Regions from separate parts of the Cohnella herbarum genome, predicted to be linked through region 3. Evidence: riboswitches for the same ligand, from Rfam matches in the RefSeq annotation. Region 3 holds a riboswitch; each other region holds the start of a gene.
The links. Region 3 has a riboswitch for cyclic di-AMP ahead of HH215_RS27490 (hypothetical protein). Riboswitches for the same ligand answer to the same signal wherever they lie in the genome.
Positions count from the first base shown of each region.

Region 1: linked by a shared signal. The riboswitch ahead of HH215_RS07845 (hypothetical protein) and the one ahead of HH215_RS27490 (hypothetical protein) in region 3 are both predicted to bind cyclic di-AMP.
Region 2: linked by a shared signal. The riboswitch ahead of HH215_RS31295 (CAP domain-containing protein) and the one ahead of HH215_RS27490 (hypothetical protein) in region 3 are both predicted to bind cyclic di-AMP.

Region 1 covers NZ_CP051680.1:1,779,057-1,783,210, reverse strand. Annotated here, with positions in the region: gene HH215_RS07855 (helix-turn-helix transcriptional regulator) at 1-124, opposite strand, end outside; gene trhO (oxygen-dependent tRNA uridine(34) hydroxylase TrhO) at 154-1,056, opposite strand; cyclic di-AMP (ydaO/yuaA leader) riboswitch at 1,256-1,393, shown strand; gene HH215_RS07845 (hypothetical protein) at 1,546-2,199, shown strand; gene HH215_RS07840 (gluconate 2-dehydrogenase subunit 3 family protein) at 2,375-3,148, shown strand; gene HH215_RS07835 (GMC family oxidoreductase) at 3,161-4,154, shown strand, end outside.
Region 2 covers NZ_CP051680.1:7,457,225-7,461,378, forward strand. Annotated here, with positions in the region: gene HH215_RS31285 (FAD-dependent oxidoreductase) at 1-255, shown strand, start outside; gene HH215_RS31290 (hypothetical protein) at 396-776, shown strand; gene HH215_RS31295 (CAP domain-containing protein) at 844-1,626, opposite strand; cyclic di-AMP (ydaO/yuaA leader) riboswitch at 1,633-1,763, opposite strand; gene HH215_RS31300 (VOC family protein) at 1,982-3,238, shown strand; gene HH215_RS31305 (GyrI-like domain-containing protein) at 3,270-3,764, shown strand; gene HH215_RS31310 (hypothetical protein) at 3,761-4,154, shown strand, end outside.
Region 3 covers NZ_CP051680.1:6,468,071-6,472,224, forward strand. Annotated here, with positions in the region: gene HH215_RS27475 (Rpn family recombination-promoting nuclease/putative transposase) at 1-26, shown strand, start outside; gene HH215_RS27480 (peptidylprolyl isomerase) at 206-898, opposite strand; gene HH215_RS27485 (hypothetical protein) at 1,052-1,492, opposite strand; cyclic di-AMP (ydaO/yuaA leader) riboswitch at 1,507-1,661, opposite strand; cyclic di-AMP (ydaO/yuaA leader) riboswitch at 2,041-2,236, shown strand; cyclic di-AMP (ydaO/yuaA leader) riboswitch at 2,330-2,511, shown strand; gene HH215_RS27490 (hypothetical protein) at 2,630-3,040, shown strand; gene HH215_RS37110 (potassium-transporting ATPase subunit F) at 3,185-3,262, shown strand; gene kdpA (potassium-transporting ATPase subunit KdpA) at 3,343-4,154, shown strand, end outside.

The sequences.
Region 1 (4,154 bases), 3.7 Mb from region 3:
GCCTCCTGACGGCCATCCCCGTAATTCCTAGCTGGTCCGTCAAGTCCTTGGTCGTCAATTGTCCGGCGGTCTTCAGCATTTGCATGATTCTGTTCCGGGTAGACAAGTCCAAATCGTCTTTCATCTCGTAACCTCCAGATCTACCGCGAATGATTACAGGACGGACCCCGAAGTAGCCAGATCATGGGTTTCGCATTCCTCGGAACAATACCCCCGACTATTGCTTTCGCATTCATCGCAAACCAAATGCTGAAGATGGCAAGTATCGTCCTTGCAGTTAATATAACGATCGGTTTTCTCGCCGCAATGATGGCATTGGCCGACAAGCGTATGCTCGTCGGTTTGGTTAATCCGCACGGAGACGCGTTCATCGAACACGTAACAATTGCCGTCGAAGCCTCGACCTTGAACTTCCGGATCTTGACCGTACGTGACGATTCCGCCATCCAGTTGGAACACGTCGTCGAAACCTTCGTTCTTAAGCACGGCGGTTAACATTTCGCAACGAATGCCGCCGGTACAGTAAGTGAGTATCCGTTTATTTTTATGCTCGGCGAGGTTATTGCGGATCCATTCCGGAAATTCGCGGAACGTCTCGAGATCCGGTTTGATCGCGTTGCGAAAATGGCCGAGATCGTATTCGTAGTTGCTTCTTCCGTCCAAGATGAGCACGTCGTCCCGATCGAGATGGTCATGCCATTGTTGCGGGGTCAATCTTCCGCCGCCGTCGGTATGCGGATTGAGCTTCTTGTCGTAACGGAGCGTAACAAGCTCCTTCTTGTGCCGGACGAACAGCTTCTTGAAGGCATGGCCGGCCGATTCGTCGATCTTAAAGAGAAGATCGGAGAAGAGCGGATGTGCATGCATCGCTTCCATGTAGCGATCCGTCTGTTCGATCGTACCGGAGAGCGTGCCGTTAATGCCTTCTTCGGCAATGAGAATACGGCCTCTGATCCCAAGATCTTTGCAAAACTGAAGGTGCTCCGCCGTAAAGGCTTCAGGATCGGAAATAGGCACGTATTTGTAGTAGAGCAGGATGCGATAATCTGTCGTCATAATCGAACACCTTTCATCTTTTCATCATTTGTATCGGAATAAAGAATAGCGGAAGAGAGAGGACTGATCTCTTCCGCCAAGCGTTAAGACGTTTCGTCGCGGTAAATCATACTGTGATTATGTTATTTTAGCTTCTCGACGTTACTTAGTCAACATGGATGTTTATTAAGTGGTTGACAATCCGCCAAAGTAAGCTTAGGATTATAGTACGCTTAGTTTTCGACCTATAGGTCGAAAAGCGGGGGAACCAGTTATTAGGGGCGAATCATTCTTCGGAATGAAGGGTACCATCTTACCCGAGTCCGTCAGCTAACCTCGTCAGCAGGAGATGGGTCTGTTTTATTATTTTTTCACTTCGGACCCTCCGTTTTAGGGTCCTTTCTGTTTATTTAAGGCCCTAATTATCGGAGACTCCTCTCGATAAGCTATGGGTCTTTTTGTCGTCGTGATCGCGATTCAAGAGAATCATCTACTTAGGAGGTGCGATGTATGATTCACGAGGATGCAGTGAAAGCCACTTATGCGACTCTCATGGAACAGTCTCGGCTGATCGTCGAGCGTAAGACTCCCGGTCCGGAACGTAGTCCGATGGAAGAACTTCACGCGGTGTTGCACATGACCGTCGAGAATACGGGAAGTCGCAACCGCGACGAAGCGACGGATCTTTCCTTGACGCAGCAGGGCATTATCCGATTCGTTTCCGTCGTCTCGCAGATCGTTACGGGTTGGGGCGGCAAGCTGATCGAAGCCAACCACCATTCCTATACCGCGATTTTCCCGATATCCGATCCGGATGCCGGCAGTCACAGCTGTATTTGCGGGTTTCAGATCCTAAATGCCGTCGCGAATGTCATCAATCCTTCATTGAAGAAGGAAGGTATTGACATGAACTTTGAATGCGGCATCGGGATTAGCATGGGGGAGGTATACGGTTTTCAAACCGGCCTGAAACTACCCGCGAATAGTTTGTATTACGGGGAAGCGATGGTCAGCGCTATTGAATATGCCAGTATGACGACCGGCGTAGTCATCGTTGATAAGGTTGTCAAAGAACGATTCGAGCGGGAAGCTTCCCCCTTCAAAGTTCAATTCAAGCCTTATCGTTATCATGAATGGGTAGGATATCAGTTTATCGTCGGATAATCTCTCGTCGTAACTGCTCTAAGCTCTAATTGCTACGATATATAGACTAAAAATAAGACTTCTCCTATCCGCAATAGGAGGAGTCTTATTTTATTTTCTTTTTGGATGAAAATCCATATTCAGGGAACAATCTCGGTATATCCTTTCCATTACAGGAAGCGAGGACGATCCCCAATTGGCTAAAGATCAATCGCAGAAGCCCCAGGACGAATCGAGAAGAAGGTTTCTTAAATATTCGGGTACGGCAATCGGAGGCGTTGTCGTAGGCGGAGTCATTGGCGGAATTATCGGTTCTAGCCTAAAGAAGACGGACAAGGAAGAGAAACCCGCGAATCCGGAAACTCCGGCCCCTTCGTCTGACCGAGACTATAACCAAGCTTTAATGTTCTTTACGCAGGATCAGTTTCTGATCACGGAAGCGGCGTCCGAACGGATTTATCCGATGGACGAACTCGGTCCGGGCGCGAAGGAGCTTGGAGTCGCTTTCTTCATTGATCATCAGATGGCCAGCGCATACGGAATCAACAGCAGGGATTACATGTCGCCGCCTTTCTATCCTTCCGAAGTTTCGCAAGGTTACCAACTCAGCTTCAAGCGCAAAGAGTTGCTGGCGCTCGGGCTCGATGCGCTGAATGAATACAGCACCGACACGTATAACAAGCCTTTTACGAAGATCGCTCCGGAAGAGCAGGACGCCGTGTTAACGGCTTTCGAGAAAAACGAAGTCAAACTCAAAGGCGTGCCTGCGGCCGCGTTCTTTAATTTACTGCACAATCTTACGATCGAAGGCGTGTATTCGGACCCTCTGTACGGCGGAAACAAAAATATGGCCGGCTGGAAAATGCGGAACTACCCCGGCAATCAGATGAGCTATTACGACGTGATCGAAAAAGAAGAGTTCATCAAGATGGAACCGCTCAGCTTGCACGATCATCTTGAGTTAGGTTAAGGAGGAGGTGGCATGGCGAATAAACTTCCGAAAGTGAATGTCGTCATCGTTGGGATGGGCTGGGTAGGCGGCATCATTGCCGCCGAGTTGACGAAGGCAGGTCACAACGTAGTCGGGTTAGAACGCGGCAAAAGCCGAGGAACCCAAGACTATTACCACGTCCATGATGAACTGAGATATGCGACGAGGTACGAGTTGATGCAAGACTTGTCCAAGGAAACCATTACTTTCCGCAATACGGAGAAAATACGGGCGCTTCCGATGCGCACGTACGGATCGTTCTTAATGGGGGATGGTCTCGGCGGGGCCGGCGTCCATTGGAACGGACAATATTACCGTTTTCTACCGTATGATTTCGAAATCTATACCAAGACGGTGGAGCGCTACGGAAAGAGTAAAATTCCCGAAGGAATGACTCTACGGGATTGGGGAATCACGTACGGCGAGCTTGAGCCGTATTTCGTTAAATACGAGCAGATGGCGGGCATCTCCGGGGACAAGGAACTTCCGGAACATGTCTCGCAGATGTCAAAGCCGTTCCCGACGGGTCCGATGAAACAGACGCCGGGCATGAAGCTATTCACGGAATCCGCCAAGAAGCTCGGTTACCACCCTTACAACATTCCTTCCGCGAACCTATCCGAAGCATACACAAATCCGGACGGCATCGAGCGGGCGGCATGCCAATATTGCGGGTACTGCGAGCGCTTCGGCTGCGAATACGGATCGAAGGCCGATCCTGTCGTGACCGTGCTGCCGGTCGCTCTACAGACGGGCAAGTTCGAGCTGCGCACCTTCTCTAACGTCACGGAAATTATTCACGACGGCAAGAAAGCGACCGGGATCAAGTACGTTAACGTACCGACCGGAGAAGAGTACATGCAACCGGCCGACGTTGTTATTTTAGCAGGATACGTGTTCACGAACGTACGCTTGCTGCTGGTGTCCAAGCTGGGACAACCTTATGACCCGAAGTCGGATACCGGATCCGTCGGACGAAATTACG
Region 2 (4,154 bases), 990 kb from region 3:
ACGGGGATGTTCGTCGACGCAGCCGAGGCTAGCGGCGTTCGCACGAAGCCGGGAACGGAGCCGCGGATCAAGACGATCGTCGATTGCACGCCGGAAGGCAAGACGAGCATCGACAATATCTGGGCTGCCGGTACCGTGGCCGGAGTTAGCATGCACACGATTATTACCGCCGGAGACGGCGCTAAAGTCGCGATTAACGTCATTAGCGAGATCAATGGCGAGCGTTACGTCGACCATGACGTATTGAAGTCTTAAATAGATCATGATCCTGTCCATCCCATTTCGTTCTTTGAACGGATGGGATGTTTTATTCTACAGGAAGCAACATATTTCATTCGTACGGCGACCAAATTTCTGGTACAATCATCCGTACATGGATGATGGGAGTTGGAACAATGAATCACGAATTAAAGGATATGTTACAATCCGTTATTCGAGAAGAATTAGCGCCTGTTCATCAACGATTAGAGCGGATTGAAACACGGTTAGATCGAGTAGAAGAGCGGTTAGATCGAGTAGAAGAGCGGTTAGACCGGGTAGAAGTACGGCTAGATCGAATGGAAACGCGGTTAGAGAACGTGGAGACGCGGTTAGATCAGGTAGAAACACGCTTAGAAGCATTAGAAGAAGATTCTCAACTGATTAAACGGGCTGTACTGGAAACAAACGAGAGCGTTAAGCGTTATGAGGCTATTCAGGAGAGCCAGCAGCGGATCATCGAATTGCTCTCGTCCAGGTCGATTGAGCAAGAAGCTCAGTTGAAACGAATTGTTTGATGGTTTCATGTAAAAAAAAAGGCATCGCAATCCGCATGGGCGGTTCGCGATGCCTTTTCGGTTTTTACTATGCGATGAATTCTTGAACCCATACGCCGTTATAATAAGCTACGCCGATCGTCGTGAAGTTCGCGCTCAGAATGTTCGCGCGATGACCGGAGCTGTTCATCCATGCCGTCATGACTTCTTGCGGAGTACGCTGACCTTTGGCGATATTCTCGCCGGCATATCTGTAGCTGATTCCGTATTGCTTCATCATGTCGAACGGCGAACCGTAAGTCGGAGAATTGTGGTCGAAGTAACCGTTATTGTACATGTCTTTCGCTTTGTCCAACGCCATTTTCGTTAGCGTGGCATTCGACATTTTCAACGCGCTCAAGCCTGCTTTCGCGCGCTCTTGGTTAACGATAGATACGACTTCGGTAGCGTAAGCGGATGTAGCAACCGTTCCAGAACCTGTGCCTGTTCCAGAACCTGCGCCCGTTCCATTACCTGTACCGGAACCTGTTCCGGTGCTAGGCTTGCTCGGTTGAGTCACTTGACCGTTGCCGGAACCCGTACCCGGTTTGCTAGGCTGCGTCACTTGACCGTTGCCCGAATTTTCCGTGCCTGTTCCGGGTTTGGATACGACGGGATATTTGCCTTGCATGATTTGTTGCAATAGCGTGTTCAGATCGATGCCTAGACGGCTCGTGACTTGCGTGATCGTTGTTGTCTGCGCGTAGTTGCTTCCGGACGTGCCTGCCGCGGATGCTGCGCCAATGCCTGTCGGAATGGATACGGCGAGTGCCAACGTACCTAATATGAGAGTCTTCTTCAGACCTTTATTGTGCTTGTGATGCTTGTTCATGAATGATGTTCCTCCCTTGTTTGCCTGCGGAGTTAGCTGTCGGGTTAGGACCAAAGTTGCCCCGCCGCATGTTGCGCGGCTTCACCCCATGGTGGTGGGTTCTCCGCGTCCGTTGTGGACTTCGGCTGGAATATCTCAAAGTCTATCAGCTAGCGGAAGCGAAATCATTTCATAAATCCTGCCAAGCGGAACGATCGACGCCCGTTTTTGTTGACTTGGCGGCGTTTAGAATCTCAAATAATATTATTCTCATAATCCATTAAGCAGGAATTCCCAGTAAAAAAGGCGAATGTATATTCGTATAAGGGTGGCGAGACTAAACCGGCATTGCACGTAAATCGAAGGGAGCAAAAGAATGAAACTCGAAGCGCGCATCGCGTGGAAAGAACCGTTTAACGTAGTAGGGGAGAAGATTCGGTATACGCCGAAGCATCATACGCCGAATTCTAAAAACGAAATCAGCAAGCTTTGGCAGCGCTTTAACACTCGCGGGGAAGAAATCCTCCATTTCGACGGAAAAAGCTACGGGATGTGTATATTCGGACCGGAGGATATGCCGGGGCAAGCCTTCGATTACATTGCCGGGGCAGGAGTCGCCGCAATCGGGAATATCCCCGAGGGGATGGTGGCCGAATCGTTCGCAGGCGGTCTGTACTGCGTCATACAGCGAAGAGGGCCTATTGATGAAATTGGAGAGGCCTTTCAATATTACGAAAGCGCTTGGCTTCCGAATTCCGATTACGAGCCGGCCGGCGGAGTCCATTTCGAATTATATGACGATCGGTACAAAGGCAACGATAACCCGGATTCGGTCATGGAATTGTGGTTTTCTATTCGTAGAAAACACGAGTTGCCCATTGAAAATCGAGCGGCGAGTTTGTTCGTCCACGTGACGGATTTAAGGCGAGCGACAGAGTGGTATAGCAAGCTGCTAGGATTACCGATTATGGAGGAACGGATGAACGGAGGTCCGGTATACTGGTTTGATTTGCCCGGTACGGGGCTCGTTCTCGACTCGGATGCCAACAACCATAACAATCCGGACTGGCAGCAAGAGAAACCGCTCGTTATGTTAGCGGCATCGGACATCGATCGTGCTTACGCATACATCTGCAGGAAGGCGCAAGTGCTGTCCGAACCCCATCGTTTCGATGGGATGGCGTATTTTAATTTCTATGATCCGGAAGGAAAAGCCGTCATGGTTTGTTGGAGCGCGGACGGAGGCAAGGAGTATGGGCTTCCCGTTACGGACAGCCCGGTGAAGGCTAACATAGGCGGAGTATTCGTCAATGTGAAGAATATGGAGAAAGCGGCAAGCTGGTACTGCGAACTGCTTGGAGTGCCACTGGATGAAGAGTCGGTTAAGCAGTCGGTTTATTCCGTTCCGGTAACGCGTGGAGCTTCGCTTTTATTAGACGACAACCGGTACCGCAATCATGAAGCATTCGAAATTCTCTTTATGTTCGATACCGACGATATCGATTCCGCTTACGATTTTGCCGCCGATCAAGGGATGACATTTCACGGAGAGCTAGAGCGGCATGGCGAAATATCCTTCTTCGTCTTGAAAGATCCGGACGGGAACTTGATTATGGTGTGCCAAGGTCGATAAGTAAATATTCGAATTTAAGGGAGGGGTTTCGTTGCGGGTATCCATCGAACAAAAACAACCGTTAAGAGTCGCCGTAATCCGAAGCGAGTGCAATGGGAAAGAAGTTAGATTAGCGTGGCAACGCGTTCAAGAGCTGTTGAAGAACCACCCCGCCGTATGCAACGACGAATTCGGGCATGTGATCATTCCGGAATGGCAATGGTCGACGGGCGTGACTACGTTATGGACGGGAGTGGAGGTCGGCGGCTTTGATGACCTTCCGGATGGGTTGGAGACGATAACGATTCCCGGGCGTAAGTTCGCCAAAATAACGGTGAAAGGCAATAGAGAAAGGTTAGAGGAGACTTACGCCTTTCTGACCGATTGGTTTCGGACCGAAGGGTACGAGCGAGATATGAACGAAGGTTCTTACGGATACGAGGCCAATCGCTTGAAGCCGATCAATCCGTTCCTCGTGCCGGCGGACGAGATCGATGAGTTCGACTTCGATATCTATGCTCCGATAAAGGAGAACGTGCAATCATGACGAAAAAGCTTGGCAGGGAAGCGTTTGGAAGAGCACGGCAGTTTTTATTAACGGGCGGCGCAAGGAAGCTGGAGGCTGCTTTGTTCCGATATGAGTTCGAGCGGGGCTCTATTGAGGATGTCTATCTCGAGTTAGAGAAATTTCAGAACGATGACGGAGGATTCGGTCGGGCATTGGAACCGGATCTTCGGTGCGCGGCCTCATCGGCTCTGGCAACGACGACCGCGCTTCAGCTATTGCTGAGCGAGAATATACGGAACGAGGCAATGATCGGGCGCGCCATGCAATACTTGGTGAACTCCTATAACGATAACCGGACTGGCTGGGACATCATACCGAAGGAAGCGGAGTTATCCTCAAGAGCCATTTGGTGGAACTACGGCGCATTCG
Region 3 (4,154 bases):
TTGAAGAATTAAACAAACTCAAATAATCATTTGCAAGTAGCAACCGGTTAACCCGGAAGTGTTGCTAACCCGCGCCGAAGCGGCGGAGTTGCTAATTGGGGTTCACGGGTATTTGCATAAATAAAACAAGGATCACTCTTAGGGTAAGGTTTACCGAGGAGTGATCCTTGTTAGGTAGAAAGAGCTTCAAGCTCTATTCTTGCATTTACTTAATGATTTCCGGTTCCGGAACGGCGGCGCCGCGGGTATCCACGGTCACTTTCTTCATGACCGGAGGCGTGTTCGGGCGATCGTTGGAGTTTCTAGGCAGCGCTACGATCTCGTTCACGACATCCATACCCTCGGTAACTTTGCCGAAAGCGGCATAGGCTCCGTCTAGATGCGGAGAGTCCGCGACCATCAAGAAGAACTGCGATCCGGCGCTGTCCGGATTTTGCGCGCGCGCCATGGAGAGAACGCCGGCCGTATGTTTCAGCTTGTTCTCGAAGCCGTTTTGCGTGAATTCTCCGGCGATCGAGTAGTCGGGTCCGCCCATTCCCGTACCGTCAGGGTCGCCGCCCTGAATCATGAAGCCGGGGATGATCCGATGGAAGATCGTGCCGTCGTAGAAGCCTTTGTTCACGAGGGAGACAAAGTTGTTTACCGTATTCGGCGCTACTTTAGGGTAAAGCTCGACTTTGATGATTTTGCCGCTGTCCATTTCAATGGTGACGATCGGGTTGTCGCCGGATGTGTCTACTTCGCTCATTGGGGAAGCCTCCTGTGTGGATGCCGCGCCGTTACCTGTGGCCGATGCATCGGTTTGATTTTTTTCCTTGCCGCCGCATCCCGTTACGATAGCCAATAACGCAATGATCGTAAGCAGCGAGACGGTAAATCGAATTTTTGCGGATTTCAATTTCAAATCCCCCTTGTCCTCTATATCCTCTCGTATCATAACATTTGCTCGAAAAGGATTCCACCGCGGCTTAGTTAACAAACGTTTATGTCATGTCAAAGCCGCGATCCGGGGGATCGCGGCGAGGCGAATCATAGCGTGCCCAAACTATAATTACACGATTTCATAATGAGCCCGACAATGCTCCATTAATGAAGCGGGATCCATGGAGTAGCGATACGCGGAAGGCCCTCGGCGTTGATGAGATCCGCTATTGTCGTTCTGAAACTGGGAATTCAGATCGTTCAGCGCCGATCGGACCAGCTCCGATTTCGTATCCCCCCATCTATCATGGAGATGATCTACCGTTTCATAGGCTTCCGTTAAAGTAGGCTTATGGAAATATTGCAGGAAAGCGGCCCATTGGGCTAAGTCGAAATACTTTTTGTTCTCGGACAGCACGCATTCGCTCCATCCGACCCGGCCACAGCAGGAGATTCTGAGCAAACCGTACCGGCAGTTCGCGTCGTTTTTGGCGCATGCGCCATCGGGTAAATCGCGGGGATCTTCGAACAGATACAATTGAAAGCTCGTAATTCTGATTTCTTCCGCCATCCTAAGCACTCCTTGAATTCTCTCAAATTACGCTTGCGAGGTTAGCTGTCGGATTCGGGCGCGAGAGTCGCCCTACCTTCGGATATCATTATCCTTCCGGATTCACCCCAGCGGCCGCGGCCGCGATGGTTCCCCCGCTTCCCGTTAAGGAATTCAGCGTTAGACAAATCCGAATATAACTCCAGTCGGGATGCTTTGTAAATATAGAGGCAATTCCAAATCTGTCCACCTAATGGCGATTTCGTGCAAATTACGGATATTTAATCCGATAAAACCACTTCTTTCGTGCATTTGGGAGGCTTAAGCTCGCTCTAGCTTTCATTCACGGTTTTCGGGTTGAAAAGCGATCGGGACGGTGATCGGGATATATGCTGACTTTTGTTAAAAACCGAGAAATAGAGAGATAAAAAGAGTATTCTGGAGATCGCGTCAATTGTAAGCGGTACGATTTACCACGTTGACGTAATTTGCTCTACAGGCGGAATTGGGATTGCTTTACAAAGGTTGGGGGCAGGAGTAATATTCGATTCATGATTTTGATATTGTTCCATTCGTAATCGCTGAGTTTTCCGAAATGGGAAAACGGGGGAACCAATCGATGGCGTTCATTCGGTGTGAGAGCCGAACGTCGCCGTCCGGGGTGAATCCCGAAGCGACCGCACCTAGGATGCGGCCGCTTCGGGTAGGGCGACTCTCACCGCCCGAATCCGACAGCTAACCTCGTAAGCGTTGATGCGTGCAACCGATCGTCGTTTCATGGACGCGCGCAGTGGAGAGAGGATGATGAACTTGTGACCGAATAGGCCGCAGGGGATTATTCCTTGCGGTTTTTGTTATGTTTATTGATCGCTGAGTTTCCGGTAGTAGACCGGGAAGCGGGGGAACCAAACGGATTCCGGAACGAGGAATTCATGGGGTGAATCCGGAAGGCAAGGAGCTCCAGCTCCGGGCCGGAAGGTAGGGCGACTCTCACGCCCGAATCCGACAGCTAACCTCGTAAGCGTACCGAGAGAGGCAACGATGATCGTGATTGGAGACGGCTTCTATAGCCGCGCCCAAGAAGCCACGAGAAGAGTTCCTCTTCACTGGGCTTCTTTTTTGTTGCCTTTTTTCGACTGAGAACAGGAGATGAACGGAATGGTTAACCGGGACGTCGTGCTCGTATCGGCCCCTAATGTTGCTGGCGAACGATTCATGAAGTTATTGAAGCAGAAAAATATCCCGTATGCGGCGATCGTTAATAACACGGCCGAATACGAACGTATAAGAGGCCTCGGGGCTGAACACATTATTGTGGTAAATACGACCAAAGAAGATTCTTGGTTAATCCCCGAGGTCGGAGTCGGTAAAGTATATCTTTTCGAGAAAAGTTTGAATTTATGCTGCAGGTACGTCCAGATTTGCCGGAGTTGGACATCCAAACCGATTTACGTCATTACGGGCAGCCAGAATCCCCGAAACGTATACAAAAGCTTAGGCGTCGATTACGTCATTCACAGCGGCGCGCAAGACTACGGATTTCTTATTACGGACGATTTGAAATCGTAAGACGTTTAGTTCTATTAACCTTTGAGGAGGCTGCTTCATGCTAGATCTTTATATGGTTTTGCTGCTGGCGGCAACGTTCGCGATATTTTACGGCTTTATGGCTTGGTGCGACCGGGTCGTCAACGATGCGGGAGGCGAGCGAAAATGATCATCGTATCGATCTTCACCGTATTCATCTTTCTATATTTAATTTACGCCTTAGTGAATCCAGAGAAGTTCTAATCCGTTCGTTGCATGTGCAACCGATAGCCGGTCTTGAACGAGACGCTCGGTTGTCATAAAGATAGAGGAGGAAAGGCTATATGGGCATTCTGCAAATCGTTATCGTGATCGCGGTTCTTGTCTTGCTCGTGAAACCGGTCGGATCGTACGTCTATCACGTATTCTCCAATGAACCGAACCGGCAAGACCGCATTTTCGGACCGTTCGAAAGATTTATTTACCTGCTGATCGGACTTAAGAACCGGAGCGGGATGACATGGAAAAAGTACGCTTTAAGCTTTCTATTGACCAACATCGTGCTCGTGGCCGTCGGATACTTAATCTTGCGGCTGCAGAAGTACTTGCCGTTTAATCCGAGCGGCATAGATAACATGGAACAGACGCTTTCTTTTAACACCATCGTCAGTTTTATTACGAATACGAACTTACAGCATTACAGCGGCGAATCCGGCTTGTCCTATTTCTCGCAGATGGCCGTTATCACGATGATGATGTTCACCTCGGCCGCTACCGGTTTTTCGGTTGCCATGGCGTTTATTAGAGGGATTACGACCAAGGGAGAAACGCTAGGGAACTTTTTCGAAGATTTCGTCAAAGCGCATACCCGTATTTTCCTTCCGGCGGCCGTCGTGGTCACATTGCTGCTTGTCTCCCTGCAAGTACCGCTAACGCTAGATCCGACGTTAACCGTGACTACGCTTGAAGGCGCAGTGCAGAACATTGCCATCGGTCCGGTAGCGGCATTGGAATCCATTAAGCATCTGGGCACGAATGGCGGCGGATTCTTCGGAGTGAACTCGGCGCATCCGTTCGAGAATCCGAATCCTCTGACGAACATCGTCGAGATCTTGTCCATGTGGGTTCTGCCAGCATCTCTTCCTTATGTATATGG